Regions from separate parts of the uncultured Bradyrhizobium sp. genome, predicted to be linked through region 2. Evidence: predicted binding sites of a transcription regulator. Region 2 holds the regulator's gene; the other holds the start of a gene.
The links. Region 2 encodes PhoB, which activates phosphate uptake and scavenging genes when phosphate is short. Its sites were predicted from a motif close to TGTCATNNANCTGTCAT; they were not measured.
Positions count from the first base shown of each region.

Region 1: ACFE72_RS00050 (DUF47 domain-containing protein) is a predicted target of PhoB. The motif match lies at 2,250-2,266, and genes of this name have one in related genera.

Region 1 is NZ_CAXUNQ010000001.1:6,587-10,767, reverse strand. Features, by position in the region: gene ACFE72_RS00065 (ABC transporter substrate-binding protein) at 1-143, shown strand, start outside; gene ACFE72_RS00060 (branched-chain amino acid ABC transporter permease) at 217-1,080, shown strand; gene ACFE72_RS00055 (branched-chain amino acid ABC transporter permease) at 1,082-2,050, shown strand; gene ACFE72_RS00050 (DUF47 domain-containing protein) at 2,312-2,956, shown strand; gene ACFE72_RS00045 (anion permease) at 2,971-3,975, shown strand; gene ACFE72_RS00040 (peptide chain release factor 3) at 4,145-4,181, shown strand, end outside.
Region 2 is NZ_CAXUNQ010000004.1:171,608-175,788, forward strand. Features, by position in the region: gene ACFE72_RS04430 (aspartate aminotransferase family protein) at 1-1,160, opposite strand, end outside; gene ACFE72_RS04435 (GcrA family cell cycle regulator) at 1,613-2,122, shown strand; gene phoB (phosphate regulon transcriptional regulator PhoB) at 2,156-2,857, opposite strand; gene phoU (phosphate signaling complex protein PhoU) at 2,996-3,712, opposite strand; gene pstB (phosphate ABC transporter ATP-binding protein PstB) at 3,725-4,181, opposite strand, start outside.

The DNA of each region.
Region 1 (4,181 bases), on a different contig from region 2:
TTCATTCGGCCTATCTGTTCGAGGTAAAGAAGCCGTCCGAATCGAAAGGCCCGTGGGATTTCTACAAGCTGGTCGGAACGGTCCCGGGCGAACAAGCCTTCACGCCGCTTTCGGAAAGCAAGTGTGCGCTGTTGAAGAAATAACGACATTGCCCGCCGGCCTCGCGCCGGCGGGCATCCATCTTGCGTCATGTGGGATTGAGCGGAAACACCGGTCATGCAGGCTCTCTACGCACAGCTTCTGGTAGGATTGATCAATGGCTCGTTCTACGCGCTGCTGAGCCTCGGCCTCGCCGTGATCTTCGGAATGCTCAACATCATCAACTTCGCCCATGGCGCGCTCTACATGATGGGCGCGTTCTGCGCGTATTTCCTGCTCAACGTGGCCGGTATCGGATACTGGCCGGCGCTGATCCTGGCGCCGATCGCGGTTGGCATCTTCGGCATGATCCTGGAGCGGACGATGCTGCAATGGCTGTCCGGCCTCGACCATCTCTACGGCCTGCTGCTGACGTTCGGGCTGGCGCTGATCATCCAGGGCATTTTCCAGAATTATTTCGGCTCCTCCGGCCTGCCCTACGCAATTCCCGATGAGCTGAAAGGCGGCATGAACCTCGGCTTCATGTTCCTGCCGATCTATCGCGGCTGGGTGGTCGTATTCTCGCTCGTGGTCTGCCTGCTCACCTGGTACCTGATCGAGCGAACGCGGCTCGGCGCCAATCTGCGCGCCGCCACCGAAAATCCGACGCTGGTGCGCGCCTTCGGCATCAACGTGCCGCGGATGATCACGCTGACCTACGGTCTCGGCGTCGGCCTTGCCGCACTGGCCGGGGTATTGTCGGCGCCGATCAATCAGGTGCGGCCACTGATGGGCGCCGACCTCATCATCGTGGTGTTTGCGGTGGTGGTGATCGGCGGCATGGGATCGATCATGGGATCGATCATCACCGGTTTTGCGCTCGGCGTGATCGAAGGGTTGACCAAATACTTTTATCCCGAAGCCTCCAACACCGTAGTATTCGTGCTGATGGTGCTGGTGCTGCTGGTAAAACCATCGGGACTGACGGGAAGGGCGGCCTGACATGACAGCCATGACCGATGATACGCTGCCGGTGACCCCGCGCGCCATTCGCGACGAGATGATCCTGTTCGTGGTTATGGCCGCGGCGCTCGCGCTCGTGCCGTTTACCGGCGTGTACCCGTTCTTCGTCATGCAGGCGCTCTGCTTTGCGTTGCTGGCCTGCGCCTTCAATCTGCTGATCGGCTATGGCGGACTGCTGTCGTTCGGCCATGCGATGTTCCTGGGCAGCGCCGGCTACTTCACCGCCCATGCGCTCAAGGTATGGGGCGTTACGCCCGAGCTCGGCATCTTGATCGGCACCGTCGGAGCGGCGGCGCTTGCCGTCATTACCGGGCTGGTGGCGATCCGCCGCCAGGGCATCTATTTCGCGATGATCACGCTGGCGCTGTCGCAACTGTTGTATTTCATCTATCTGCAGACGCCGTTCACCCACGGCGAAGACGGCATCCAGGGCATCCCGCAGGGATATCTGTTCGGAATTTTCAATCTGGCCCGGCCCACCACGCTGTATTACGTCATCCTCGCCGGCTTCCTGCTCGGATTCCTGCTGATCTACCGCACCATCAACTCGCCGTTCGGCGAGGTGCTGAAATCGATCCGCGAGAACGAGCAGCGTGCGATTTCGCTCGGCTACAAGACCGACCATTACAAGCTGCTGGCCTACATATTGTCGGGAACGCTGGCGGGCCTGGCGGGTTCGCTGAAGGTGTTCGTCGCGCAGAACGCTTCATTGACCGACGTGCACTGGACCATGTCCGGCGAAATCGTGCTGATGACGCTGGTCGGCGGCCTCGGTACGGTATTCGGCCCGGTGGTCGGCGCCTTCGTCATCATCGCCATGCAGCAGTATCTGGCCGGATTCGGGCAATGGGTCACCGTGATCCAGGGCGTGATTTTCGTCATCTGCGTGCTGACATTCCGCCGCGGCGTGATCGGCGAGATCGCGCATTATTTCCGGCGGTCGCTGTAGGCAGCATATTCGGTGTCATCGCGGGCTTGACCCGCCTATCCATCATCTTCGCCAAGCGTCTTTTCGAAGAGGATCGATTGCCGGTCGAGCCCGGCAATGACGGGTTCCGGCGTTGATGACGCGATCCGGGGAACCGACAAAGCGGTGGATGACCTCGCTTTGCGCACCTGCAAGCGCCCGCTTTTGCACGAAATGCACTATGACAGTCCGGTGACAGTTGCAGTCGTTGCCGCCGTTTGCCTGCAGAGATGGACCTGACCGATGATGCGCCTGTTTCGCTACTTTCTCCCGCGCGAGGAACGGTTTTTCGAGCTGTTCGCGCGGCATTCCCAGACCGTGGTGAAGGGTGCCGAAGCGTTGCAAGGCATGCTGCGCGGCGGCGAGGATACGCCGGTATTCTGCCAGCGCGTCAGCCAGTTCGAAAATGACGCCGACGGCATCACCCGCGAAGTTCTCACCGCGGTGCGCCGCACCTTCATTACGCCGTTCGATCGTGTCGACATCAAGAACCTGATCACCTCGATGGACAACGCCATCGACCAGATGCAGCAGACCGCCAAGGCGGTCATCCTGTTCGAAGTCCGGAGCTTCGAGCCGCCGATGCGGGAAATCGGCACGCTGCTGGTGGAATGCGCCAACCTGGTCGGCCGGGCGCTGCCTTTGATGCAGTCGATCGGCGACAACGTCGCGATGCTGAGCGCGATCACCGAGGAACTCGGAAAGCTGGAAGGCCGCGTCGACGACCTGCACGACATCGGCCTGAAGGAACTGTTCCTCAAGCACCGCGGCGCCAACGCCATGGATTACATCGTCGGCGCCGAAATCTACGATCATCTCGAGAAAGTCGCCGACCGCTTCGACGACGTCGCCAACGAGATCAACAGCATCGTGATCGAGCAGGTATAGGGCAGGGCCGCGCCGTGGACGCCACGCTAGGTCTTCCGATTCTGGTCGGATTAATCGCAGTCGCGCTGCTGTTCGACTTCCTCAACGGGTTGCACGACGCCGCCAATTCGATCGCGACCATCGTGTCGACCCGCGTGCTGCGGCCGCAATACGCCGTGCTGTGGGCGGCGTTCTTCAATTTCGTCGCCTTCCTGGTGTTCGGGCTGCACGTCGCCAACACCATCGGCACCGGAATCATCGATCCCGGCATCATCGACGAACGGGTGATCTTTGCCGCGCTGATGGGCGCCATCGTCTGGAACCTGGTCACCTGGGCGCTGGGAATACCCTCCAGCAGTTCGCATGCCTTGATCGGAGGGCTGCTCGGCGCCGGCGTAGCCAAAGCGGGGCTGTCGGCCGCGCTCTGGAGCGGATTGTCCAAGGCGCTGCTGGCCATCGTGCTGTCGCCGCTGGTCGGATTCCTGCTGGCGCTGGTGCTGGTCGCGATCGTGTCATGGCTGTCGGTGCGCTCGACCCCCTTTGCGGTGGACCGCGCATTCCGGATCCTGCAGTTCGTCTCGGCATCGCTGTATTCGCTGGGCCACGGCGGCAACGACGCGCAGAAGACCATGGGCATCATCGCCGTGCTGCTGTATTCGCAGGGACATCTCGGCGAACATTTTTCGGTGCCGTTCTGGGTGGTGCTCGCCTGCCAGGCGGCGATGGCGCTGGGAACGTTGATGGGCGGCTGGCGGATCGTCCGCACCATGGGCTTGCGGATCACCAAGTTGACGCCGATGCAGGGATTTTGCGCGGAAACCGGAGGTGCGGCGACATTGTTCATCGCCACCTTCCTCGGGGTGCCGGTGTCGACCACCCACACCATCACCGGCGCCATCGTCGGCGTCGGTGCCGCGCGCCGCGTTTCCGCGGTGCGCTGGAACGTCGCCAGTTCGATCGTCTATGCCTGGGTGATCACGATTCCGGCCTCCGCGGTCGTGGCGGCGCTGTCGTACTGGGCGGTGGCGCTGCTGCGCTGACGTTCACCTCTCCCCGCTACGGATAGGCGGGGTCAAACCGGCGTATGACGGGATATGTGCATCCGCTGCTCCGCTTGCGGCGGGAGAAGGCACGCGGCTGGACACCGCTTCGGCCTGTTCCCATATATCTCCTTGATCCGGTCCCGTTTCCCTGCCACACGCTCGCTCGATGTCCGATCTCGCCCTCACCACCGAACAGCCGCCGC
Region 2 (4,181 bases):
CGCTCGAGCCGGGCGACGGACTCGTCGATCTCGGATTCGGTGACGATCAGCGGCGGCAGGAACCGCACCACGTTTTCGCCGGCGCCGACGCTGAGCAGCTTTTGATCGCGCAAGCCATTGACGAGATCGCCCGACGGCACCACGGCCTTCAAGCCGATCAGCAGCCCCTCGCCGCGCACCTCGGCCAGCACCTGGGGATAGCGGTCCACCACCGAGGCCAGCTTCTGCTTCAGCAGCAGCGACATTTTCTGCGCGTGCTCGAAGAAGCCGGGCTTCAGCATCACGTCCAGCACCGCATTGGCCGCCGCCACCGCCAGCGGATTGCCGCCGAAGGTGGAGCCGTGCGAGCCCGGCGCCATGCCGGCCGCGGCTTCCGCCGTGGCAAGGCAGGCGCCGATCGGAAAACCGCCGCCGAGCGCCTTCGCCAGCGACATCACGTCGGGCGCGACGCCGAGCCGCTTGTAGGCGAACAATTCGCCGGTGCGGCCCATGCCGGTCTGCACCTCGTCGAATATCAGCAGCAGACCGTTGGCGTCGCAGAGTTCGCGCAAGGCCCGGAAGAACGCATGCGGCGGGGCGCGGACGCCGCCCTCGCCCTGCAGAGGCTCGATCAGGATGCCGGCGGTGTTGGGGCCGATAGCCCTCTTGACGGCGTCGAGATCGCCAAGCGGCACCTGGTCAAAGCCTTCCAGCGGCGGGCCATAGCCTTCAAGATATTTGGCAGCTCCGGTGGCAGCCAGGGTGCCCAAGGTCCGGCCGTGGAACGCGCCTTCAAAGGTGATGATGCGGGTGCGCTCCGGGCTGCCTTTGGAAAAATGGTAGTGGCGCGTCATCTTGAGCGCGCATTCCATCGCCTCGGCGCCGGAATTACAGAAGAACACGAAGTCGGCAAAGCTTTGTTCGCACAGCCGTGCCGCCAGCCGCTCGCCATCCGGACTCTTGAACAGGTTCGACATGTGCCAGAGTCTGGTTGCCTGCTCCTGCAGCGCCGCGACCAGATGCGGATGCGCATGGCCCAGCGCGTTCACCGCCACGCCGCTGGTGAAATCGAGATAACGCTCGCCGTCGGTCCCGATCAGCCACACCCCTTCGCCGCGCTCGAAAGCAAGGTCCGCCCTGGCGAAGACGGGAAGCAGGTGTGATGGCGCGCTCTTGGTCATGGCGTCACTGACGGTTTGAGCAGGGCGGTTCCGACAGCACCATGGCGCGATCGGCTCGGCACCGGCGAAGCGAAAACAAAACGTGCCGCCTTTTCGGGGCGGCACGCGGTCATCATTCTATGCGCGCGCCGACAACTGTCAACCGCCCTTGGAACCGACGGACCCGGAGCGCACCGCGGAAAATGACTCGCAAGTTATAAGGTGGCGGAAGGTGTGGACGAGTGACGCGGACTCTTGCGCGTGAGTCACTGCCTATTGTAGCCTCCGGGCTGTCGGGTACGACATCTCGTGCGGCGTTCTGCTCTCAACGGTTCTCATGTTCGGCGTAAACGCCCGGGCGCGCAAAACAGCGCCCGGCGAGGGCTAAGGGATTCTGCCTGCAGAGATTTTGGGAACTGGACTCGTAGCGTTGCCGCCGCAAATGGCCGGCGCAACCGAAGGGATAGAGTGCGATGACGGTATTGACCTGGACCGACGATCGCGTCGAACAACTGAAGAAACTCTGGGAAGCCGGCCTGTCGGCGAGTCAGATCGCCGCGGAACTCGGAAATGTCACCCGCAACGCGGTGATCGGCAAAGTGCACCGGCTGGGGTTGTCCGGCCGCGCCAAAAGCCCGTCGTCGGCGGCGCCGCGCCAGCGCAAGGCACGCCCGGCCCAGCACATGATGCGGGTGTCGCGTCCGCAGTCGCGCGGCAACACCGCGCTGGCCCACGCCTTCGAAGTCGAGATGGAGCCGGATCCGGTCGCCTATGACAATGTAGTGCCGATGAGCCAGCGGCTGTCGCTGCAGGAACTCAGTGAGGCCACCTGCCACTGGCCGATCGGCGATCCCAGTAGCCCGGAATTCTTCTTCTGCGGCGGCAAGGCGCTGCCGAGCCTACCTTACTGCGCACAACATTCCCGCATCGCCTACCAGCCGGCGGGCGACCGCCGCCGGCAGCAGACCAAGCCGACAAGGTAGAATTTGTCGTCCCCGCGAAGGCGGGTAGACAACTCACTCGGCCTTTACGAACCGGTCGTCCAGCGCATATCCGGCGCCGCGCACGGTTCGGATCGGGTCCTGCTCGCCATCTGGATTGAGCAGTTTGCGCAGGCGGCCGATATGCACGTCCACGGTGCGCTCGTCGATATAGATGTCACGGCCCCAGACGCTGTCGAGCAACTGCTCGCGGCTGAACACGCGCCCGGGATGCTCCAGGAAAAACTCCAGCAGGCGGTACTCGGTAGGCCCGAGATCAATCGGACGGCCGGAGCGCGTGACGCGGCGTTTGTCTCGGTCGAGATTGATGTCGCCATAGGTGAGTACGGTAGCCAGGCGTTCCGGGTTCGCGCGTCGCAGCAGGCCCTTCACCCGCGCCAAAAGTTCCGGCACCGAAAACGGTTTGACGATGTAGTCGTCGGCACCGGTGGCAAGGCCCCTGACCCGCTCGCTTTCCTCACCGCGCGCGGTCAGCATGATGATCGGCAGCGCCCTGGTTTCCGGCCGCGCCCGCAGACGGCGGCACAGTTCGATTCCGGAAAGGCCCGGCAGCATCCAATCCAGCACGATGAGATCGGGAAGGTGCTCCTTCAGCCTGGTGTCGGCGTCGTCGCCGCGCCCGACCGTTTCGACGTCATAGCCCTCGGCGTCGAGGTTATAACGCAACAGCGTGGTCAGCGCTTCCTCGTCTTCCACCACCAGTATGCGCGCGCTCATGTGCTGTTCCCTTATCGATCTGGTCTCCCGTCATTGCTGGGCTTGCCCCCGGCAATCCATCCGCATCGAAGAATTCGTGCAAAGATGGACGGATGCGCGGGTCAAGCCCGCGGATGACGTGCGGTGGTGCGTAACACCTCAACTTCCGGGTATCGCATTGGCAAAGGTCGTCATATCGCCCTTCGGGCGCTTGTCGAGGATCTGCTGGCCCTCGATCATGTAGAAAACGGTTTCGGCGATGTTGGTGGCGTGGTCGCCGATCCGCTCGATATTCTTGGCGCAGAACATCAGATGAATGCAGAAAGAGATGTTGCGCGGGTCTTCCATCATATAGGTCAGCAACTCGCGGAACAGCGACGTGCAGATGGCGTCGACTTCCTCGTCGCCTTTCCAGACCGCCATCGCCGACGGCAGGTCGTGCGCGGCGTAGGCGTCCAGCACCGCCTTGACCTGGCTCTGCACGAGGTCGGTCATGTGCTCGAGGCCGCGGATCAATTTCAGCGGATGGAAGTCACTGTCGAGCGCGGTGACGCGCTTGCCCATGTTCTTGGCCAGATCGCCGATCCGCTCCAGATCGGTTGCAACCCGCATGGCGCTGACGATTTCGCGCAAATCTACCGCCATCGGCTGGCGCCGCGCGATGGTCAGCACCGCACGCTCCTCGATCACGCGCTGCAGTCCGTCGACCTCGGCGTCGGCGGCGACGACGCGTTTGCCGAGCGCCGCGTCGCGGCGCACCAGCGCGTCGACGGATTCAACGATCATGCGCTCGACCAAGCCGCCCATTTCGGCGACCAGCCGGGTCAGTTCCTGCAGATCGCTGTCGAACGCCTTGGCGGTATGTTCTGAGGCCATCTCGAATTCTCCCTAGCCGAACCGGCCGGTGATGTAATCCTGGGTACGGCGATCGGCCGGCGACGTGAAAATCCTGTTGGTCTCGTCGAACTCGATCAGTTCGCCGAGATACATGAACGCCGTCTTGTCGGAAACGCGCGCGGCCTGCTGCATATTATGGGTGACGATGGCGATGGTATAATCCTCCGCCAGTTCCTGGATCAGTTCCTCGATCTTGGCGGTCGAAATCGGATCCAGCGCCGAGCACGGCTCGTCGAACAGGATCACCTCGGGCCGAACCGCGACCGTGCGGGCGATGCATAATCGCTGCTGTTGTCCGCCGGACAGGCTGAGGCCGGAGGCGTTGAGCTTGTCCTTGACCTCGTTCCATAGCGCGCCGCCGCGCAGCGCTTTTTCGACGCGGCCGTCCATCTCGGACTTCGGGATTTTTTCATAAAGCCGGACCCCGAACGCGATGTTTTCGTAGATC